2 regions of the Streptomyces sp. NBC_01525 genome follow, and region 1 is predicted to be linked to the other one. Evidence: riboswitches for the same ligand, from Rfam matches in the RefSeq annotation. Region 1 holds a riboswitch; the other holds the start of a gene.
The links. A riboswitch is a leader RNA that binds a small molecule or an ion and turns the genes downstream of it on or off. The one in region 1 is predicted to bind S-adenosylmethionine.
Positions count from the first base shown of each region.

Region 2: it holds a riboswitch for S-adenosylmethionine, as region 1 does, so the genes downstream of both, OG422_RS07720 (aminotransferase class V-fold PLP-dependent enzyme) here and thrC (threonine synthase) in region 1, are expected to answer to the same signal.

Region 1 covers NZ_CP109397.1:4,121,574-4,130,872, reverse strand. Annotated here, with positions in the region: gene OG422_RS18670 (alpha/beta hydrolase) at 1-1,433, shown strand, start outside; gene OG422_RS18665 (hypothetical protein) at 1,487-2,077, opposite strand; gene groL (chaperonin GroEL) at 2,268-3,893, opposite strand; gene OG422_RS18655 (cold-shock protein) at 4,334-4,540, opposite strand; gene OG422_RS18650 (MoaD/ThiS family protein) at 5,031-5,309, opposite strand; gene thrC (threonine synthase) at 5,426-6,718, opposite strand; SAM riboswitch class I at 6,736-6,884, opposite strand; gene OG422_RS18640 (glucosyl-3-phosphoglycerate synthase) at 7,055-8,020, shown strand; gene OG422_RS18635 (trehalose-6-phosphate synthase) at 8,150-9,299, shown strand, end outside.
Region 2 covers NZ_CP109397.1:1,724,065-1,733,363, forward strand. Annotated here, with positions in the region: gene OG422_RS07720 (aminotransferase class V-fold PLP-dependent enzyme) at 212-1,624, opposite strand; SAM riboswitch class IV at 1,829-1,946, opposite strand; gene trpD (anthranilate phosphoribosyltransferase) at 2,052-3,116, opposite strand; gene OG422_RS07730 (cytochrome b N-terminal domain-containing protein) at 3,254-4,891, opposite strand; gene OG422_RS07735 (Rieske 2Fe-2S domain-containing protein) at 4,888-5,949, opposite strand; gene OG422_RS07740 (c-type cytochrome) at 5,946-6,755, opposite strand; gene OG422_RS07745 (heme-copper oxidase subunit III) at 6,834-7,454, opposite strand; gene OG422_RS07750 (hypothetical protein) at 7,754-8,155, shown strand; gene OG422_RS07755 (Ig-like domain-containing protein) at 8,175-9,299, opposite strand, start outside.

The DNA.
Region 1 (9,299 bases):
ATGCGGTGGGGAGAGGCGGCCCGGCCGATTCCGAAGCGGCGGACCTCGGGGGCCCGGCCGGGCCCGGCGACGAGGCCGGTTCCGCCGATGCGGACGCCGCCGCCCGGGACATCGTCCTCGTCGGCCACGGCTACGGCCTGCACCCGGCCCTGGGCGCCGCGGACCGGCGCCCCGGCCGCGTGGCGCGGCTCGTCGCCCTGGACACAGCCCCGCCCCAGGACGGACACCCGGCGTGGGCCACCGTGCCTGACCAGGGAGTACGGGAGGAACTGGCCGCACGGGCGGGGTCCGCCGAACCCGACGGCGGGCCGCTCCCGCCCCCGGACTCGGCTGCCGCCTGGCGCCGCTGGGGCAGCACCGACGGCCTCCCCGGACCGGCCCTGGAGCGCCTGATCCGGGACGCCGTCCCGCAGCCGCTCCACACCCTCCTCCAGCCACTGCACCTGACCGGCGCCGCCACCGACGTCCCCACCACCGGCGTCCTCTGCACCGCCAACGGCGCGAGCATCGACCTGGTCCAGATGCGGGTCAGCCTCGGCGATCCGGCGTTCCAGCCGCTCACGTCACCCGGTGTGCGCTTCCTCGAACTGCCCACCGGGCACTGGCCGATGCTCTCCTGCCCGGACGGACTCGCCGACGTCCTGCTGCGCGCGGCGGCGGGCGAGGGCCGCCGCCTCACCCCGGCGGGCAGCCAACCGCCGCCGCATCTGCGGCCGTTCGTCCTCGACGTACCAGAGGTGCCGTGCGAGCGGAACGAGACCATCGATCTGCACCTCCCCGGGGGCGACAGGCCGCATCCAGCGGTGATCGTCGTCCACGGCGGGCCGATCCCCGAGGGCATCCGGCCGACGCCGCGCGAGTGGCCGACGCTCACCGGGTACGCCCGCCTCGCCGCGGCCCACGGCGCGGTCGGCGTGACCTTCGACCACCGGCTGTACGACATCGACGGCTACCCGCGCGCGGCGGAGGACGTCGCGGCGGCGGTGGCGCGGGTCCGCGAAGATCCGCGGGTGGACGGCGACCGGATCGCGCTGTGGTTCTTCTCCGGCGGCGGACTGCTCGCCGCCGACTGGCTGAGCGCCCCGCCGCCGTGGCTGCGCTGCATCGCCGCGAGCTACCCGATCCTCGCGCCCCTGCCCAACTGGGGCCTGGACGGCGACCGGTTCCGGCCGGCGGCGGCGCTCCGCGGCGCGGGCGACCTGCCGCTCGTCGTGGTCCGGGCCGGTCGCGAACTGCCCGAAATCGCCGCCACGGTCACGGAGTTCCTGACGGCGGCCGAGGCACACGGGGCCACCCTGGAGGTGATCGACGTACCCGACGGCCACCACGGCTTCGAGACCGCGGACCACCACTCCGACGCCGACCCCGCGGCGCTCCGTACGGCCGTCCGATCGGCGCTCCGGACCGTCCTGGGACGACTGACGGAACGGTAGGAGTCACCGGCGCCACGGGCGCCTTGGACGTCACGGCCCGTAGGGGGCGGGCCCTACAGGCCGTGGCACGGGTCCTCGAAGGTCAGCCCGAGGTGGTGGCCGAGGGCCGCGCGCTGTTCGGCCGTGGCGAGGACCATGATGGCGTCCCACCCCTGGTACGGGCCCTCGGGACCGTAGTCGACGCAGCGGAAGTCGCGCGGATCGTCCACGGGGCTCAGCGCCTCGATGGCCGCCTGCGCCGCGCCGATGTCGAAGTAGTCGTTGGACTCCTGCTCCACACCGAAGGAGTGCCGCTGCCCCTGGGCCGTGAAGTACATGACGCCCCGGCCGTCCTCCGGGTCGTCCTCGTCCGCCTTCTCGAAGCGGTACTCCGTCACCTCGACCGCGCCGCCGGTGAGGGCCGCGGCGTCCGCCAGCAACTCGCCGTACGCGACATCGGCGAAGTCGACGTCCTCGGCGTGGATGCTGACGGCCGCGCCGAAGTCCTCCAGGGCGTAGGAGACATGGTGGAGCGGTGTGATCTCCTCGTGCGCGACGTCCCGGAACTCCTCGACGACGCCGCGGCCCTTCTCCTGCGTGATCATGCCGAGCGCGGTGAGCACCTCGGCGATCCGGACGTAAGTGATCAGCTCTGCCTGTGACATGAGCACACCCTCTCAAGGGCGGGCAGGCCGCGAGGGTGGTTCCGTCAGGCTCCCTCGGGCGGGCCGCCCCAGGTCACCCGGCCCCGGAAACGCCGCCGGGGCGGCACCCCTCCGAAGAAGGGTGCCGCCCCGGCGAACCAGCGGACGGTGATCCGCCCGTCCCGCCGCGTGCGACGGAACGGGGCAGGGATCAGAAGTCCATGTCACCGCCGGGCATGCCGCCCGGAGCGCCCGCCGCGCCGGCCTTCTCCGGCTTGTCGGCGATGACGGCCTCGGTGGTGAGGAACAGCGCGGCGATGGAGGCGGCGTTCTGCAGCGCGGAACGGGTCACCTTCGCCGGGTCGATGATGCCCTCGGCGATCATGTCGACGTACTCGCCGGTGGCGGCGTTCAGACCGTGGCCGACGGCCAGGTTGCGCACCTTCTCCACGACAACGCCGCCCTCAAGGCCGCCGTTGACGGAGATCTGCTTCAGCGGGGCCTCCAGGGCCAGCTTCACAGCGGCGGCACCGGTGGCCTCGTCGCCCTCCAGCTCCAGCTTCTCGAAGACGCTGGAAGCCTGGAGCAGGGCGACGCCACCGCCGGCGACGATGCCCTCCTCGACGGCCGCCTTCGCGTTGCGCACGGCGTCCTCGATGCGGTGCTTGCGCTCCTTGAGCTCGACCTCGGTCGCGGCACCGGCCTTGATGACCGCAACACCGCCGGCGAGCTTCGCCAGGCGCTCCTGCAGCTTCTCGCGGTCGTAGTCGCTGTCCGAGTTCTCGATCTCGGCGCGGATCTGGTTGACGCGGCCCTGGACCTGGTCGCTGTCGCCGGCACCGTCGACGATGGTGGTCTCGTCCTTGGTGATGACGACCTTGCGGGCGCGGCCCAGCAGGTCGAGACCGGCGTTCTCCAGCTTGAGGCCGACCTCCTCGGAGATGACGGTGCCACCGGTGAGGATGGCGATGTCGCCGAGCATGGCCTTGCGGCGGTCACCGAAGCCCGGGGCCTTGACGGCGACGGACTTGAAGGTGCCACGGATCTTGTTGACGACCAGGGTCGACAGGGCCTCGCCCTCGACGTCCTCGGCGATGATCAGCAGCGGCTTGCCGGACTGCATGACCTTCTCCAGGAGCGGCAGCAGGTCCTTCACGTTGCCGATCTTGGAGTTGACGATCAGGATGTACGGGTCGTCGAGCGACGCCTCCATACGCTCCATGTCGGTGGCGAAGTACGCCGAGATGTAGCCCTTGTCGAAGCGCATACCCTCGGTGAGCTCCAGCTCCAGACCGAAGGTCTGGGACTCCTCGACGGTGATGACGCCTTCCTTGCCGACCTTGTCCATGGCCTCGGCGATCAGCTCGCCGATCTGGGTGTCGGCGGCGGAGATGGAGGCGGTCGAAGCGATCTGCTCCTTGGTCTCCACGTCCTTGGCCTGCTCCAGCAGGGCGGCGGAGACGGCCTCGACGGCGGTCTCGATGCCCCGCTTGAGGGCCATCGGGTTGGCGCCGGCGGCGACGTTGCGCAGGCCCTCCTTGACGAGCGCCTGGGCCAGGACGGTCGCGGTCGTCGTGCCGTCACCGGCGACGTCGTCCGTCTTCTTCGCGACCTCCTTGACCAGCTCGGCGCCGATCTTCTCGAACGGGTCCTCCAGCTCGATCTCCTTGGCGATGGACACACCATCGTTGGTGATCGTGGGGGCGCCCCACTTCTTCTCAAGGACGACGTTGCGGCCCTTGGGACCGAGGGTCACCTTGACGGCATCGGCGAGCTGGTTCATACCGCGCTCAAGGCCGCGCCGCGCCTCCTCGTCGAACGCGATGATCTTGGCCATGTGAAGTGGTCCTCCCAGGACGAAGGGGGCACCTCCCGCGCCTTAGGCGTGGAGGCTCTTTCCTCCGGACCGCGCTGGCGCCCGCGACGGACGGCCCACCGTTGGAGCGGTTCCTTCCCGCCCCGCCTGCGGACCTCACCGACGGTCCAAAACTGTCACTCTCACTCGGAGAGTGCTAACGCAATGATTAGCACTCGACCCCATCGAGTGCAAGCGCCCTTCGGGGATGGGCTCCATGAGGGGCGGCGGTCGGGCGACGGGTGGACGCAAGGCGCCCTCCGCAGGAGGGCTCATTGAGGGGCGGCGGTCGGGCGACGGGCGGGCGCAAGCGCCGCCCTGCGGCAGTCATCCCTGAATCCGCAGGCCCCACCCCCAACACAGCAGGAGACCCGCACCCCCAACAGGGCGCGGGTCTCCTGGATGCTGCAGTCGGTCGGCGCTCAGCCGGCCGCCAACTTGACCATGTCAGCCTGCGGCCCCTTCTGGCCCTGCGAGATCTCGAACTCGACCCGCTGACCCTCCTCAAGGGTGCGGTAGCCGTCCATCTGAATCGCGCTGTAGTGGACGAAAACATCCGCACCACCGTCGACCGCGATGAAGCCGTACCCCTTCTCCGCGTTGAACCACTTGACGGTGCCCTGAGCCATGCCTAACTCCCCTATTACTGGCCCTTGCGCAGGACCGCACTCCGCGGACCCGGGTCAGACCTCACCCCGCGAATGGCCCGTGGGGTGTGCGCCGGAACGCGTCGACCGCCGCCGAATGTATCCGCACCGGCGCCCAGCGCAACAGGTCAATCGGACGAGAATTCTGACGATGCGAGAAGTAGCGATATGCGCAGAACTGGCCATATTCCCGGGCAACTCGGGCCGGACATAAGGAACTTGGGGCGCAAACACCGCACACACTTTGCACACAACTCATCGCAATCCCGGGGCGTTCAGAAGGCCGCCACACCGCGCTCGACGAGCAGAAGAAGGGGATCGGCGAAATGGTATCGCGTTTTGCAGGACTGTTTCACAACGCGGAATCGCCCCGTCCGCATATACGGACGGGGCGATTATCAGTCAGGGAGAGAAAGGAATGGCGAGAACCATTCGCCACCCGGGTGGCGGCTCCCCGACCCCGGTGCGGGCGTCAGCAGCCGCCGGCCACCGCCGGAATGATCGAGACGCCCGCACCGTCCGGCGTCGGCGTCTCCAGACCCTGCTCGAAGCGGACGTCGTCGTCATTCACGTAGACGTTCACGAAGCGCCGCAGCTTGCCCGCGTCGTCCAGCACCCGGGCGGCGATGCCCTGATGGTTCTTCTCCAGGTCGGTGATGACCTCGGACAGCGTCCCGCCCTCGGCGGTGACCTCGGAATCGCCGCCGGTGTACGTACGGAGGATGGTGGGGATGCGGACCTTGACGCTCATGGGTTCTGCCTTCCAACGACTGCGGATACGTCTGCGGAACCGGCCGCCGCGCCCCGGGCGGGACGGCGGCGGACGGACCGGGTCGGCCGACTGCCGGCCGGGGGAGCGACCGGGAATCAGCTGGCCAGACCGGCCGAGCGGAACGCGTCCAGGCTCGGGCGGATGGTGGCCGTGGGGCCGGTGGTCGGAGCGACGGCGTCAAGCGTCTTGAGGCCGTCGCCGGTGTTGAGGATGACGGTGGACAGGGTCGGGTCGAGCAGGCCCTCTTCGAGGAGTTTCTTGGTGACGCCGACGGTCACACCGCCCGCGGTCTCCGCGAAGATCCCCTCCGTCCGCGCCAGCAGCTTGATCGCGTCCACGACCTGCTCGTCGTTGACATCCTCCACCGCGCCACCCGTACGTCGCGCGATGTCGAGGACGTACGGCCCGTCGGCCGGGTTGCCGATCGCCAGGGACTTGGCGATGGTGTCCGGCTTCTGCGGGCGGACCACGTCGTGCCCGGCCTTGAACGCCGTCGACACCGGGGAGCAGCCCTCGGCCTGGGCGCCGTAGATCCTGTAGGGCTTCTCCTCGACGAGGCCGAGGGCGATCAGCTCCTTCAGCCCCTTGTCGATCTTGGTGAGCTGGGAGCCGGAGGCGACCGGGATGACGATCTGGTCCGGCAGCTCCCAGCCGAGCTGTTCGCAGATCTCGTACGCCAGCGTCTTGGAGCCCTCGCCGTAGTAGGGGCGGAGGTTGACGTTGACGAAGCCCCAGCCCTCACCGAGCGGGTCGCCGATCAGCTCGGAGCAGAAGCGGTTGACGTCGTCGTAGTTGCCCTCGATGCCGACGAGGTCGCCGCCGTAGACCGCGGCCATGACGACCTTTCCGGCCTCCAGGTCGTGCGGGATGAAGACGCAGGAGCGGAACCCGGCGCGGCGGGCGGCGGCGCCGACGGCACCGGCGAGGTTGCCGGTCGAGGAGCAGGAGAGGGTGGTGAAGCCGAAGGCGCGCGCCGCCTCGACGGCGATGGCGACGACCCGGTCCTTGAAGGAGTGCGTCGGGTTGCCGGAGTCGTCCTTGACGTAGAGGCCGCCGGTGACGCCCAGCTCACGGGCGAGGTTGTCGGCCTTGACGAGCTTGGTGAAGCCGGGGTTGAGGTTCGGCTTCTCGGCCACGTCCGCGGGGACGGGCAGCAGCGGTGCGTACCGCCAGATGTTGTGGGGACCGGCCTCGATCTGCTTCCTCAGCTGCTCCGGGTCGCCGTCCGGCAGCTCGTACGCCACCTCAAGCGGCCCGAAACAGGACGCGCAGGCGAAGATCGGGCCGAGCGGGAAACGCTCACCGCATTCGCGGCAGGACAGGCCGACGGCGGGACCCAGAGTGACGGAGGAAGCGTTTTCGGTAACTTCAACAGCTTGCGCAGCCATGGAGGCGAGGCCCTTTCTCCTCATCTTCCTCGCGGCGCATCTCGCCACGAGACGGATTTGGCACCTTCCCTAGCCGGGAGCCTCGCGCCGCGTGATGCGGTCGAGACCGGCTGGAGGGTTGCCGGGGCTTCAACGGGCCGTGTCCCTCTGCCCCTCTGGATGAGCGGTATGGCGCTGGGAAATCCCAGGCGTTTGTGGTGCGGTGACCCCGGCATGCGGCGGTCATCCGCGTTGTTCAAGACTGTAACCGACGGCACTGACAGTAGAGATAGTCGTCCGAACCGCGAGATGGATCACATGCGCCGCCGAGACGGCGCGCACCGAGGAGTCGAAGACGTGCTGGAAGAGGTGGAGCGCTGGCTGGGGCGTCGCTCCTGGTCCGCTGCCGACCGACCGCTGCCGCAGCTGCTGGGGGCCAAACGGCTCAGCGGCCGTACGGTCAGCGTCGTACTGCCCGCGCTCGACGAGGAGGCGACGGTCGGCACGATCGTCGCGGCCATCCGTGCCGCCCTGATGACCGAGGAGGTGCCACTCGTCGACGAACTGGTGGTGCTGGACTCCGGGTCCACGGACCGGACGGCCGAGGTCGCGGCGGCCGCCGGGGCGCGGGTGGTGGCGCGGGACAGCATCCTGCCGCGGCTGCCGGCGGTGCCCGGCAAGGGCGAGGTGTTGTGGCGGTCACTGCTGGTCACCCGCGGCGACATCGTCTGCTTCGTCGACGCGGACCTGCGGGAGTTCTCGCCGGCGTTCGTCTCCGGGATCGTCGGGCCGCTGCTGACCGACCCGGACGTGCAGTTCGTCAAGGCGATGTACGACCGGCCGCTGGAGACCGGCGGCGCGCCCGGGGGCGGCCCCGGCCAGGGCGGCCGGGTCACCGAACTGGTCGCCCGTCCGCTGCTCAACCTCCACTGGCCGCAGCTGGCCGGTTTCGTGCAGCCCCTGGGCGGGGAGTACGCGGCCCGCCGCTCGCTGCTGGAGCGGCTGCCGTTCCCCGTCGGGTACGGCGTCGAGCTGGGGCTGCTGGTCGACGCGTTGCACACGGTCGGTCTGGATGCGCTCGCCCAGGTGGACGTCGGCGTCCGCAAGCACCGCCACCAGGACGGTCAGGCGCTGGGCCGGATGGCCGCCGCGATCTACCGCACCGCCCAACTCCGGCTGGCACGCGGGCATTTGGTGCGGCCGCGGCTGACGCAGTTCGTCCGCGGCGAGAGCGGTTTCGTCCCCCGGACCAGCGAGGTCGACACGGAGGAGCGGCCGCCGATGGCCGAGGTCCCGGAGTACGCGGAGAGCCGGGCGGCCTGAGCCGCCCCGGCGGGCTCACCCGGTGGGGCGACGGGCCGCACCGGGCGTCCCTCCCTTGGCCTCATCAGCGTCCCTCCCTTGGCCTCATTCGTACGTGTGCGCCGATCCGGTGCGGGCTAGGGTCGCGGCATGGCCTCCGAACACAGCGGTACCACCCCTGCCCGGACGCCCGCCGCGGGGCGCGGCGCCGAGGTGCTCGTCGCGTCCAACCGCGGCCCGGTCTCGTACGCCGTCGGCGCGGACGGCGCGCTGGCCGCCGAGCGGGGCGGCGGGGGGCTGGTCTCGGGACTGTCGGCGATCGGGCCGGAGACGGACGCGGTGTGGGTCTGCGCGGCGCTCGGCGACGGCGACCGGGAGGCCGCGCGGCGCGCGGACGGTGAGCTTCCGGCGGCCGACACCGGTGGACAGCGCGTCCGGATGCTGGATATCCCGGCGGAGGTGCACGCCGCCGCCTACAACGGCATCGCCAATTCGGTGCTCTGGTTCGTCCACCACATGCTCTACCAGACGCCGCTGGAGCCCTCGTTCGACACGGAGTTCCGGAAGCGATGGGCGGCGTACGAGGCGTACAACGCGGCGTTCGCGGGGGCGCTGGACCAAGCGGCGGCGCCGGGCGCGGCGGTGCTGATCCAGGACTACCACCTGGCGCTGGCCCCGGGGATGCTCCGCGAGCGCCGCCCCGACCTGCGGATCGGCCACTTCTCGCACACCCCGTGGGCGCCGCCGGAGTACTTCGCGCTGCTGCCCGACGACATCCGGGAGCGGCTGATCCGGGGCATGCTCGGCGCGGACCGGACGGGCTTTCTGACCGAGCGGTGGGCGGCGGCGTTCGTGGCGTGCACCCGCGCCACCCTGGAGACACGGTGCGCCGTCCACCATTCGGACGGCGAGGCGCCGCATGTGGTCACCGCGCCCCCGGGCCGTACGCCGCACACCACCCGCATCGGGGTGCACGGTCTGGGCGTCGACGCGGAGTTCCTGCGGGAGCGGGCGCACCGCCCGGACGTCGACGAACGGCTGGCGGCGCTGCGCGCGCAGATCGGCGGCGGGGACGGGCCGGAGCGGCGCCGCACGATCGTCCGGGTCGACCGCACCGAACTGTCGAAGAACATCGTCCGCGGGCTGCACGCCTACCGCCGTCTGCTGGCGGACCGCCCGGAGTGGCGCGAGCGCGTCGTCCACCTCGCGTTCGCCTATCCCTCCCGTCAGGATCTGGCCGTCTACCGCGACTACACCGCCGAGGTGCAGCGCGCCGCCGAGGAGATCAACTCCACGTACG
Region 2 (9,299 bases), 2.4 Mb from region 1:
CACAAGGCACCGCGCAAGCGGTCACGCCTCGCGCAGCGACAACGCCCGCCGCAGGCGCAACGAACGAACAGCAGGCCACGGACCGCACTCGGCAACTCAAGGCGCCGCGCAAGCGGTCACGCCTCGCGCAGCGACAACGCCCGCCGCAGGCGCAACGAACGGACAGCAGGCCACGGACCGCACCCCGCAACACAAGGCACCGCGCAAGCGGTCACGCCGTGTACGGAACGCACCGCCCATCCTCCGTGCGGTAGCTCCACCGCGCGCCGTCCGCGACGAGTTCCTTGACCGCACGCACAAAGCGGTCCACGTGCTCGTCCGGCGTACCGGCGCCAAAGCTGACACGGACGGCGTTGAGCGCGCGCTCGCCGGGCGCGGCCTCCGGCGCACCACATTCGGCGGGCGCGTCGGGGGCCCCGCCCAGCAACGTGCGGACGAGCGGGTGGGCGCAGAAGAGCCCGTCCCGGACCCCGATCCCGTACTCGGCGGACAGCGCCGCCGCGAAGTGCGAGCTGTTCCACCCGTCGACGACGAAGGACAGCACGCCGACGCGGGGCGCGTCGTCGCCGAACAGCGACAGGATCCGGACCTCGGGGACCTCCGCGAGGCCGGTCCGGACGCGGGCGATGAGCTCCTGCTCGCGGGCGACGAGCGCGTCGAAACCGGCGTCGGTCAGCGCCTGGCACGCGGAGGCGATCGCGTAGGCGCCGATGACGTTGGGCGAACCGGCCTCGTGACGGGCGGCGGTCGTGTGCCAGGCGACGTCGACGCCACCGTCGGGACGCCGCGCGACGGTCCGGCTGGCGCCGCCGCCGGCCAGGTACGGGTCCGCCTCCCGCAGCCAGTCGGCGCGCCCGGCCAGCACGCCGGAGCCGAACGGCGCGTACAGCTTGTGGCCGGAGAACGCGGCCCAGTCCACGTCGAGTTCGGCGAGGTCGACGGGGTGGTGCGGCGCCAGCTGGGCGGCGTCCAGCACGATCCGCGCGCCGTGGGCGTGCGCCACGGCGGCCAGCTCCTTGATCGGCCAGATCTCGCCGGTGACGTTGGACGCGCCGGTGACGCACACCAGGGCGGGCCCAATGGGGCCTCCCCTGCTCGAACGAAGTGGAGAGCTCGGGGAAGGCTCACGGGAGGCGAGGGCCTTCTCCAGGATGTCGACGGCCTGGCGGGAGGTGCGCGGCGCGTCGAGGTAGGTGACGTCGACGTCGTCGCGCTGCTCCCACGGCAGCAGCGACGCGTGGTGCTCGGTCTCGAAGACGAAGACCCGGGTGGAGTGCGGCAACGCGGCGGCCAGCAGGTTGAGGGAGTCGGTGGTGGAGCGGGTGAAGATCACCTGGTCGTCGTCGCGGCAGCCCAGGAAGCGGGTGATGGTGGTGCGGGCGTTCTCGAAGAGGTCGGTGGAGAGCTGCGAGAGGTACCCGGCGCCGCGGTGCACGCTGCCGTAGTACGGGGCGTAGGCGGCCACGTCGTCCCAGACCCGCTGGAGCGCGGGGGCGCTCGCCGCGTAGTCGAGGGCGGCGTAGTCGACCTCCCCGCCGGTGACCAGCGGCACCAGGACATCTCGCCCCAAAACATCCAGCGGGGCACAAACAGGGCGGTCGGTGGCAACGGTGGAGGCAGACATGGCGAACTCCCGTGAGAGAAAGGCGAATTCACCGCGCGCGGGCATGCGGAAGAGCGAAGGGGCGCAGGCGAATTCGGCAGGAAAAAGCAGCGGCGGAGCGCTGCATTACTGAGAAGCGAAAAGCTGGAGAGGGGCTTGTGCAGCCCTATCGCATTCGCTGGTTCACGGAAGTTCTCCCTCTGAGGACCAGGATCCCTGGCGAGGGATCCGCGCTTGCCGCAGACCTCGCTGCCTGCGGCCTGGTCATCACCCGGGGCACCCCGCCACGGAAGGAGGGTTGCCGGACAGCGGGCCGGGGCCTATATCGCTGTCACTCGTGACCTGCGCAGCATCATGCCATATGAACGGAGCGGTGCAAGCCCGGTCCGGTTGCTGAGATCAACAGGACCGGGCCCGCACGGAACGCCCCGCAACGGCCGTACGGCGCTCAGGCGTTGCTGGCGGCAACCCAGCGCTCCAGCGCCCGCTTGGCCGCCCCGGAGTCGATCGACTCCGCGGCCCGCTCCATCCCGGCGCGGATCTGCTCGGTCAGCGGCGCCGCGGTCGGCTCCAGCGCCACGAGCGCCGCCGCGGAGTTCAGCAGCACCGCCTCGCGGACCGGGCCCTTCTCCCCGTCCAGCAGCCGCCGCGCCACCTCGGCGTTGTACGTCGCGTCCGCACCGCGCAGCGCCTCCACCGGCACCAGCGGGATGCCGACGTCGCGCGGGTCGAACGTCTCCTCACGCACCGCGCCGTCCCGCACAATCCACACCCGCGACGTCGCCGTCGTCGTCAGCTCGTCCAGCCCGTCGTCGCCGCGGAAGACCAGCGCGGACGAGCCGCGCTCGGCGAGCACCCCGGCGAGGATCGGCGCCATCCGCGCGTCCGCGACGCCGGTCGCCTGCGCCTGCACCCGCGCCGGGTTGGTGAGCGGACCGAGCACGTTGAAGGTGGTCCGGATGCCCAGCTGGCCGCGGGCGGCGGCGACGTGCCGCAGCGCCGGGTGGAAGGTGACCGCGAAGCAGAACGTGATGCCCGCCTCCTCGGCGACCTCCACGACGCGCCGCGGTGCGAGGTTCAGCTTCACGCCCAGCTTCTCCAGGACGTCGGAGGAGCCGCTCGCCGACGACGCGGCGCGGTTGCCGTGCTTGACGACCTTCGCGCCCGTACCGGCCACCACGATCGACGACATCGTGGAGATGTTGACGGTCTTGGCGCCGTCGCCGCCGGTGCCGACGATGTCCACGCCGGGACCCGGCACATCGATCAGCCGGGCGTGCGCGTACATCGCGCGGACCAGCCCGGAGATCTCCGCGACGGTCTCGCCCTTGGCCCGCAGCGCCACCGCGAACCCGGCGATCTGTGCATCGGTGGCCTCGCCCCGCATGATCCGGTCCATCGCCCAGGCGGTGTCGTCGGCGGCGAGGTCCCGGCCGTCGAGGAGGGCGTTCAAGATGCCCGGCCAGGTGTGGGCCGCCACGCTGTCGCCGCCTGCCGGGGTCGCAACGTTCATGGTCCACACTCCTGGTTCGTGCCTGCGTATGGGGAAACCCTATCGAGCCCCGGGGATGCCGGAGGGCCCCGTCCGGTGTCCGGACGGGGCCCTCTGGGTGGCGTCACTTCCGCCGTGCGGTCACAGCGGCTCGGTGATCAGTGGTGGCCGTGGCCGCTGCTGATCTCCTTGTACTCCTCGACTGTCGGCTTCGGGATGATGTTGTCCTCGCCGTCGTACGCCTTCGAGAGCTTGGCACGCAGCTTCTGCGACCGCGTGACCTTGCGCTCGACGCCGTTCTCATCGAGCTCGGGCCCCAGCTCCAGCGGCGTGGGCTGCTCGTGCTGGGTGAGGACGTGCAGCTGCTCCTGGCTGAGCGGCTCGTGGACCTCGACGAACTCACCGTGCGGCAGGCGCTTGATGATGCCCGACTCGCGGCCGTGCAGCACCTTGTCCTTGTCGCGGCGCTGCAGACCCATGCAGACCCGCTTGGTGGCGATGAACGCCAGCACCGGACCGACGAAGAACGCGATACGCACGAACCAGGTGATCGAGTTGATCGACAGGTGGAAGTGGGTCGCCCACAGGTCGTTACCGCCACCGATCAGCATCACGAAGTACGCGACCAGCCAGGCCACACCGAAACCGGTACGGGTCGGGGCGTTGCGCGGACGGTCCAGGATGTGGTGCTCGCGCTTGTCACCCCGCACCCAGGACTCGATGAACGGGTAGACCGCGATGGCCACCAGCACCAGCGGGAAGATCAGAATCGGGATGAGCACACCGAAGTTGATGGTGTGGCCCCAGAAGTTCCACTCCCAGCCCGGCATCACACGGACCAGACCCTCGGCGAAGCCCATGTACCAGTCGGGCTGGGCGCCGGTGGACACCTGGTCCGGGCGGTACGGGCCGATGGCCCACACCGGGTTGATGCTCGCGATGGCCGCGATCACCGAGATGACACCGAAGACCAGGAAGAAGAAGCCTCCGGCCTTGGCCATGTAGACCGGCAGCAGCGGCATGCCGACGACGTTCTTGTTGGTCTTGCCGGCACCCGGGAACTGCGTGTGCTTGTGGTAGAAGACCAGGATCAGGTGGGCCACCAGCAGGCCGAGCATGATGCCCGGCAGCAGCAGCACGTGCACCGTGAAGAACCTCGGGATGATGTCGTGCCCCGGGAATTCCCCGCCGAAGATGAACATCTGCAGGTACGAGCCGATCAGCGGCATCGCCAGGACGACACCCTCGATGAACCGCACGCCGGTGCCGGAGAGCAGGTCGTCGGGGAGGGAGTAGCCGGTGAAGCCGGTGAACATGCCCAGCACCAGCAGCAGGAAGCCGAACAGCCAGTTGACCTCGCGCGGCTTGCGGAAGGCGCCGGTGAAGAACACCCGCATCATGTGGACCATCATCGCGGCCAGGAAGATCAGCGCCGCCCAGTGGTGGATCTGCCGGATCAGCAGACCACCGCGGATGTCGAAGCTGATGTTCAGCGTCGACTCGAATGCCTGGGTCATCCGGATCCCGTGCATCGGCACGTAGGAGCCGTGGTAGACGACCTCGGCCATGCTCGGGTGGAAGAACAGCGTCAGGTAGACACCGGTCAGGATGATGATGATGAAGCTGTAGAGCGCGACCTCACCCAGCATGAAGGACCAGTGGTCCGGGAAGATCTTGCGCATGTTGGCCTTGGCGAGGCTGTAGATGCCCAGCCGGCCGTCCGCCCAGTCGGCGATCCGCTCGCCCCGCGGCGCCTGGCCGCGACGCGTGGTGGTCGCGCTCGTCTCGTTACTCATCCGCGCTCCCAGAAGCTCGGGCCGACGGGCTCCGCGAAGTCGCTGACGGCTTCGAGGTAGCCGTCCTTCACCGTGATGTGCAGCTGCGGCAGGGCGTGGCCCGCGGGGCCGAAGATCACGCGACCGCCGTCGGACAGGTCGAAGGTGGACTGGTGGCACGGGCAGAGCACGTGGTGGGTCTGCTGCTCGTACAGGCTGATCGGGCAACCGACGTGGGTGCAGATCTTCGAGTACGCCACGATGCCCTCGTGCGACCACTCAAGTTCCTGCTTGTCCTTGATGTTCTGCGGCTGGATCCGCACGATCATCAGGGCGTCCTTGGCGATCTTGTTGTTGAACTCCTCGTCGTCGTCCTCCAGGCCCTCGGGCTTGGCGAACGTCAGGGAGCCAACCGCGATGTCCTCGGGACGCAACGGCAGGTTGGTGGACTGGTTGACCAGGCGGATGCCCTTCTTCCAGCCCGTGCCGCGCAGCTTCTTCTCGGGCAGCGGCCCGAGGTCACGCAGCAGGACGACGCCGGAGAGCGGCACCAGGGCCAGCGCGCCGAACATCGTGTTGCGGATCAGCTTGCGGCGACCGAAGCCGGACTCCTTCGCGCCCTGCGCGAAGTCGGCGAGCACCTTGGCCTTGACCTCGGGCTCCGCCTCGATCGGGTGCCGGTCGTCGGCGACCTCCTCGTCCGACATCAGCGTGCGGGCCCAGTGGACCGCACCGGCGCCGATGGCGAAGAGGGCGATACCCAGGGTCAGACCCAGGGAGAGGTTCAGCGCGCTGATGTGCCCGAGCGGGAAGATGAAGACGATCTTGTCGATCGGGAAGATCACATACGACGCGATGAACGCGACGGTCGCGAGCATCGACAGGAGGAAGAAGTAGGCCACGACGCGCTCGGAGCGCCGGGCGGCCTTCTCGTCGATGTCCTGGATGCGATGCTCGTGCGCGGGCAGACCCGGGTCGGCGAAGGGATTGTCCGCCTTCACCGGCGCACTGTCGTGAGCGGTGCGCTCACTCGGAAGGGATTCTTCTGGCACGTCTGCGTGTCGTCCAGTCTCACTCATGACTTCTTGGCCTTCGTAGTCCGGGCAGCGACCCAGATGGCGACCGCGACCAGCGCGCCCAGGCCGAAGATGTAACCGAAGAGACCCTCACTGACCGGACCGAGACCACCGAGGTCCAGGCCGCCGGGGCTCGCGGTGTCATCGCCGTTGACGGCGTCGAGGTACGCGACGATGTCCTTCTTGTTCTCCGAGGACAGCGTGCCGTCACCGAAGGAAGGCATGTTCTGCGGGCCGGTCTGCATGGCCTCGTAGATGTGCTTCGGGTCCACGCCCTCGAGCGTCGGTGCGAACTTGCCGTCGGTCAGGGCGCCGCCCTTGCCGGTGAAGTTGTGGCACTGCGCGCAGTTGGTGCGGAACAGCTCGCCACCCTTGCCGACGTCGGCACCGTCCGGGCTGTACTGGTCCTTGCCGGGCACGGCGGGACCGGCGCCCAGCGACGCGACGTACGCCGCCAGCTGGTCGATCTGCGCCTGGTTGTAGATGGGCGTCTTCCGCGGCACCTGGGCGCCGGGCTGCTGGGCCGGCATACGGCCGGTGCCCACCTGGAAGTCGACGGCTGCGGCGCCGACACCGACCAGGCTCGGGCCGTCGGACGAGCCCTGACCGCCGGTGCCGTGGCAGCTGGCGCAGCCGACGGCGTAGAGCTTCTTGCCCTCCTTGATGGCAAGAGACTGGGCGGTGTCATCGGCCTGAGCCTTGTCCGCCGGCGCGAACGCGGCGTACAGCCCCCCAGTGACCGCCAGCGCGAAGAGTAGGACGACGAGCGCCGCCAGCGGATGGCGCCGTCGTGCGGAGAGCTTTTTCACGGATTACCCCGGTGTCAGGATCTTCTGCGTCGATGCTTTGACTATGTCTGTCTGAACTGCGGTTCCCGGTCGGACCGGTTACCGGATCAGGTAGATCGTGGCGAAGAGGCCGATCCAGACGACATCGACGAAGTGCCAGTAGTAGGACACGACGATGGCCGCGGTGGCCTGTTCGTGGGTGAACCTCTTGGCCGCGTACGTCCTGCCCAGAACCAGCAGGAAGGCGATCAGACCGCCCGTCACGTGCAGGCCGTGGAAGCCGGTGGTCAGGTAGAACACCGAGCCGTAGGGGCCGGACGAGAGCGAGAGGCCCTCGTGCTTGACCAGTTCGGTGTACTCGAAGACCTGCCCGCCGATGAAGATCGCGCCCATGATGAACGTGATCACGAACCACGTGCGGAGCTTCTTGACGTCGCCGCGTTCCGCCGCGAAAACACCGAGCTGGCAGGTCAGCGAGCTGAGCACCAGGATCGTTGTGTTCGTCGCGGAGAACGGAAGGTTCAGCGCATCGGAGGTTTCCTTCCAATACTCGGCACCGGTCACCGATCGAAGGGTGAAGTACATCGCGAAGAGGGCCGCGAAGAACATCAGCTCGGAACTCAGCCAGATGATGGTTCCGACGCTGGTGAGATTCGGTCGATTGACCGACGGGTGCGCGTGCCCGGTTTCTACTGTCGTTGCTGTCGCCACGACCGACATTATGTCGGTCGCTTATCCCGCCCTCACTCCGGGGGGTGCCGTTCGGTGTGTCAAGGCCGTATGCCCTGCTCGTACGGGCCTCTTCCGGCTTACCCCGAAGGGGGGAAGCGCGGGGTGCCGGAGCGCCTCGGTGTCGTACCGTGGTCCAGTCCTGACGGGCCGTCGGACGGATCTTGGTGGCGCCCGGCCCCTCCTGTCGGCGGCCCTTGCGGGAGTAGCATCCGAGCCCTACCTACGGTGGGGGCGTCCCCTGCACAGGTGCCGTCCCGGTCCGTACCGCTTCGAAGCGTGGAGGAACGATGCAGGCGACTGCCACGGTGCTGGTCTACAGCGACAACGCCACCACCCGCGAGCAGGTGAGGCTGGCCGTCGGGCGCCGGCCCGCGGCCGATGTCCCGCCGGTGGAGATCCTGGAGTGCGCGACCCTGCCCGCCGTCCTGGAGGCGCTGGAGCAGGGCGGCATCGACGCCTGCGTGCTGGACGGCGAGACCGCACCGGCCGGCGGGATGGGCGTGTGCCGGCAGATCAAGGACGAGATCTACGGCTGCCCGCCGGTGCTGCTGCTCATCGGGCGGCCGCAGGACGCCTGGCTGGCCACCTGGAGCCGTGCGGACGCCGCGGTGACGCATCCGGTGGATCCGGTGGCGTTCGCCGACTCACTCGCCTCTCTGCTGCGCGGACGGGTCCTCGCACGCGGCTGAGCGGCCGCCTGAGGCGCGCTCAGACCTCGGGGCGCAGCCGGGCCGCGTCGGCGGGCTCCCGCTGCCGCTCGGCCGCCCCTGTGGTGGCGGCGCCGTTCCTGAGGGCGCTGCCCTCGCGCCACTCCTGCCAGGGCATGTTCCAGTCGCCGAAGCCGTTGCCGAAGGGCGCCATGGTGGCGCCGCCGCTGTTGACGACCTTCACGATGTCACCGACGCGCACGGTGTTGAAGAACCACTGGGCGTCGCCGGTGGACATGCCCGTACAGCCGTGGCTGACGTTGGCCGCGCCCTGCGACCCCACGGACCAGGGCGCGGCGTGCACGTACTCGCCGCTGGTGGTGACCCGCGTCGCCCAGTAGACGGGCAGGTCGTACGAGTCCGAGCTGCCGTCCGGGATACCGATGCTGCCGCTGGTCATCCGGACGAAGCTCTCCTTGGCGAGGACGACCTTGACGCCGTTGCGGGTGTCGAAGCCGGGCTTGCCGGTGGTGACCGGCAGCGTGTTGACCTGCCGGCCGTTGCGCAGCACCGTCATGGTGTGTGAGGACGCGTCGGTGATGGCGACGACCTCGTCGCCGGTGGTGAGCTTCACGGGCTTGGCGGGGCCGCCGTAGAGGCCCTTGGAGATCTTCAGGCCCTCCAGGTTGCTGTGCACCTCGATCGCGGCGTGCGCGGGCCAGTACTCCTTGGGGCGGAAGTGCAGGGTCTTGCCGTCGACCCAGTACCAGGAGCCCTGGACACGGGGCGTGGAGTCGACCTTCAGGGCGCTCTCGACGACCGCGCGCGCCTGGGGGTCCTTGACCTCCCGGCTGAGCTTGGCGGTGACCGGTTCGCCGACGCCGTACTCGCCGCTGTCCGGGCCGAAGGTGACCTGGAGCCGGTCGCCGCCGCCCTTGGTGGCGACGTGGAGCGTCTTGCGGCCAGGGTTGCCGTCCTTGTCCTCGGTGCTCACCTGCACCGTGTAGCGGACGCCGGCGGCCAGCGGCACGGTGGTGCGCCAGTGCTTGCCGTCGGCGGTCAGTTCGCCGCGGATGGAGCGGCCGGAGGCATCGGTGGCGGTCACGTCCGTGAGGCGCGCCTCGTCGTCCGTGACGGACACTTCGAGCGGCTTGTCGGGGTCCGCCGTCCGTGTTCCGTCCGGGGT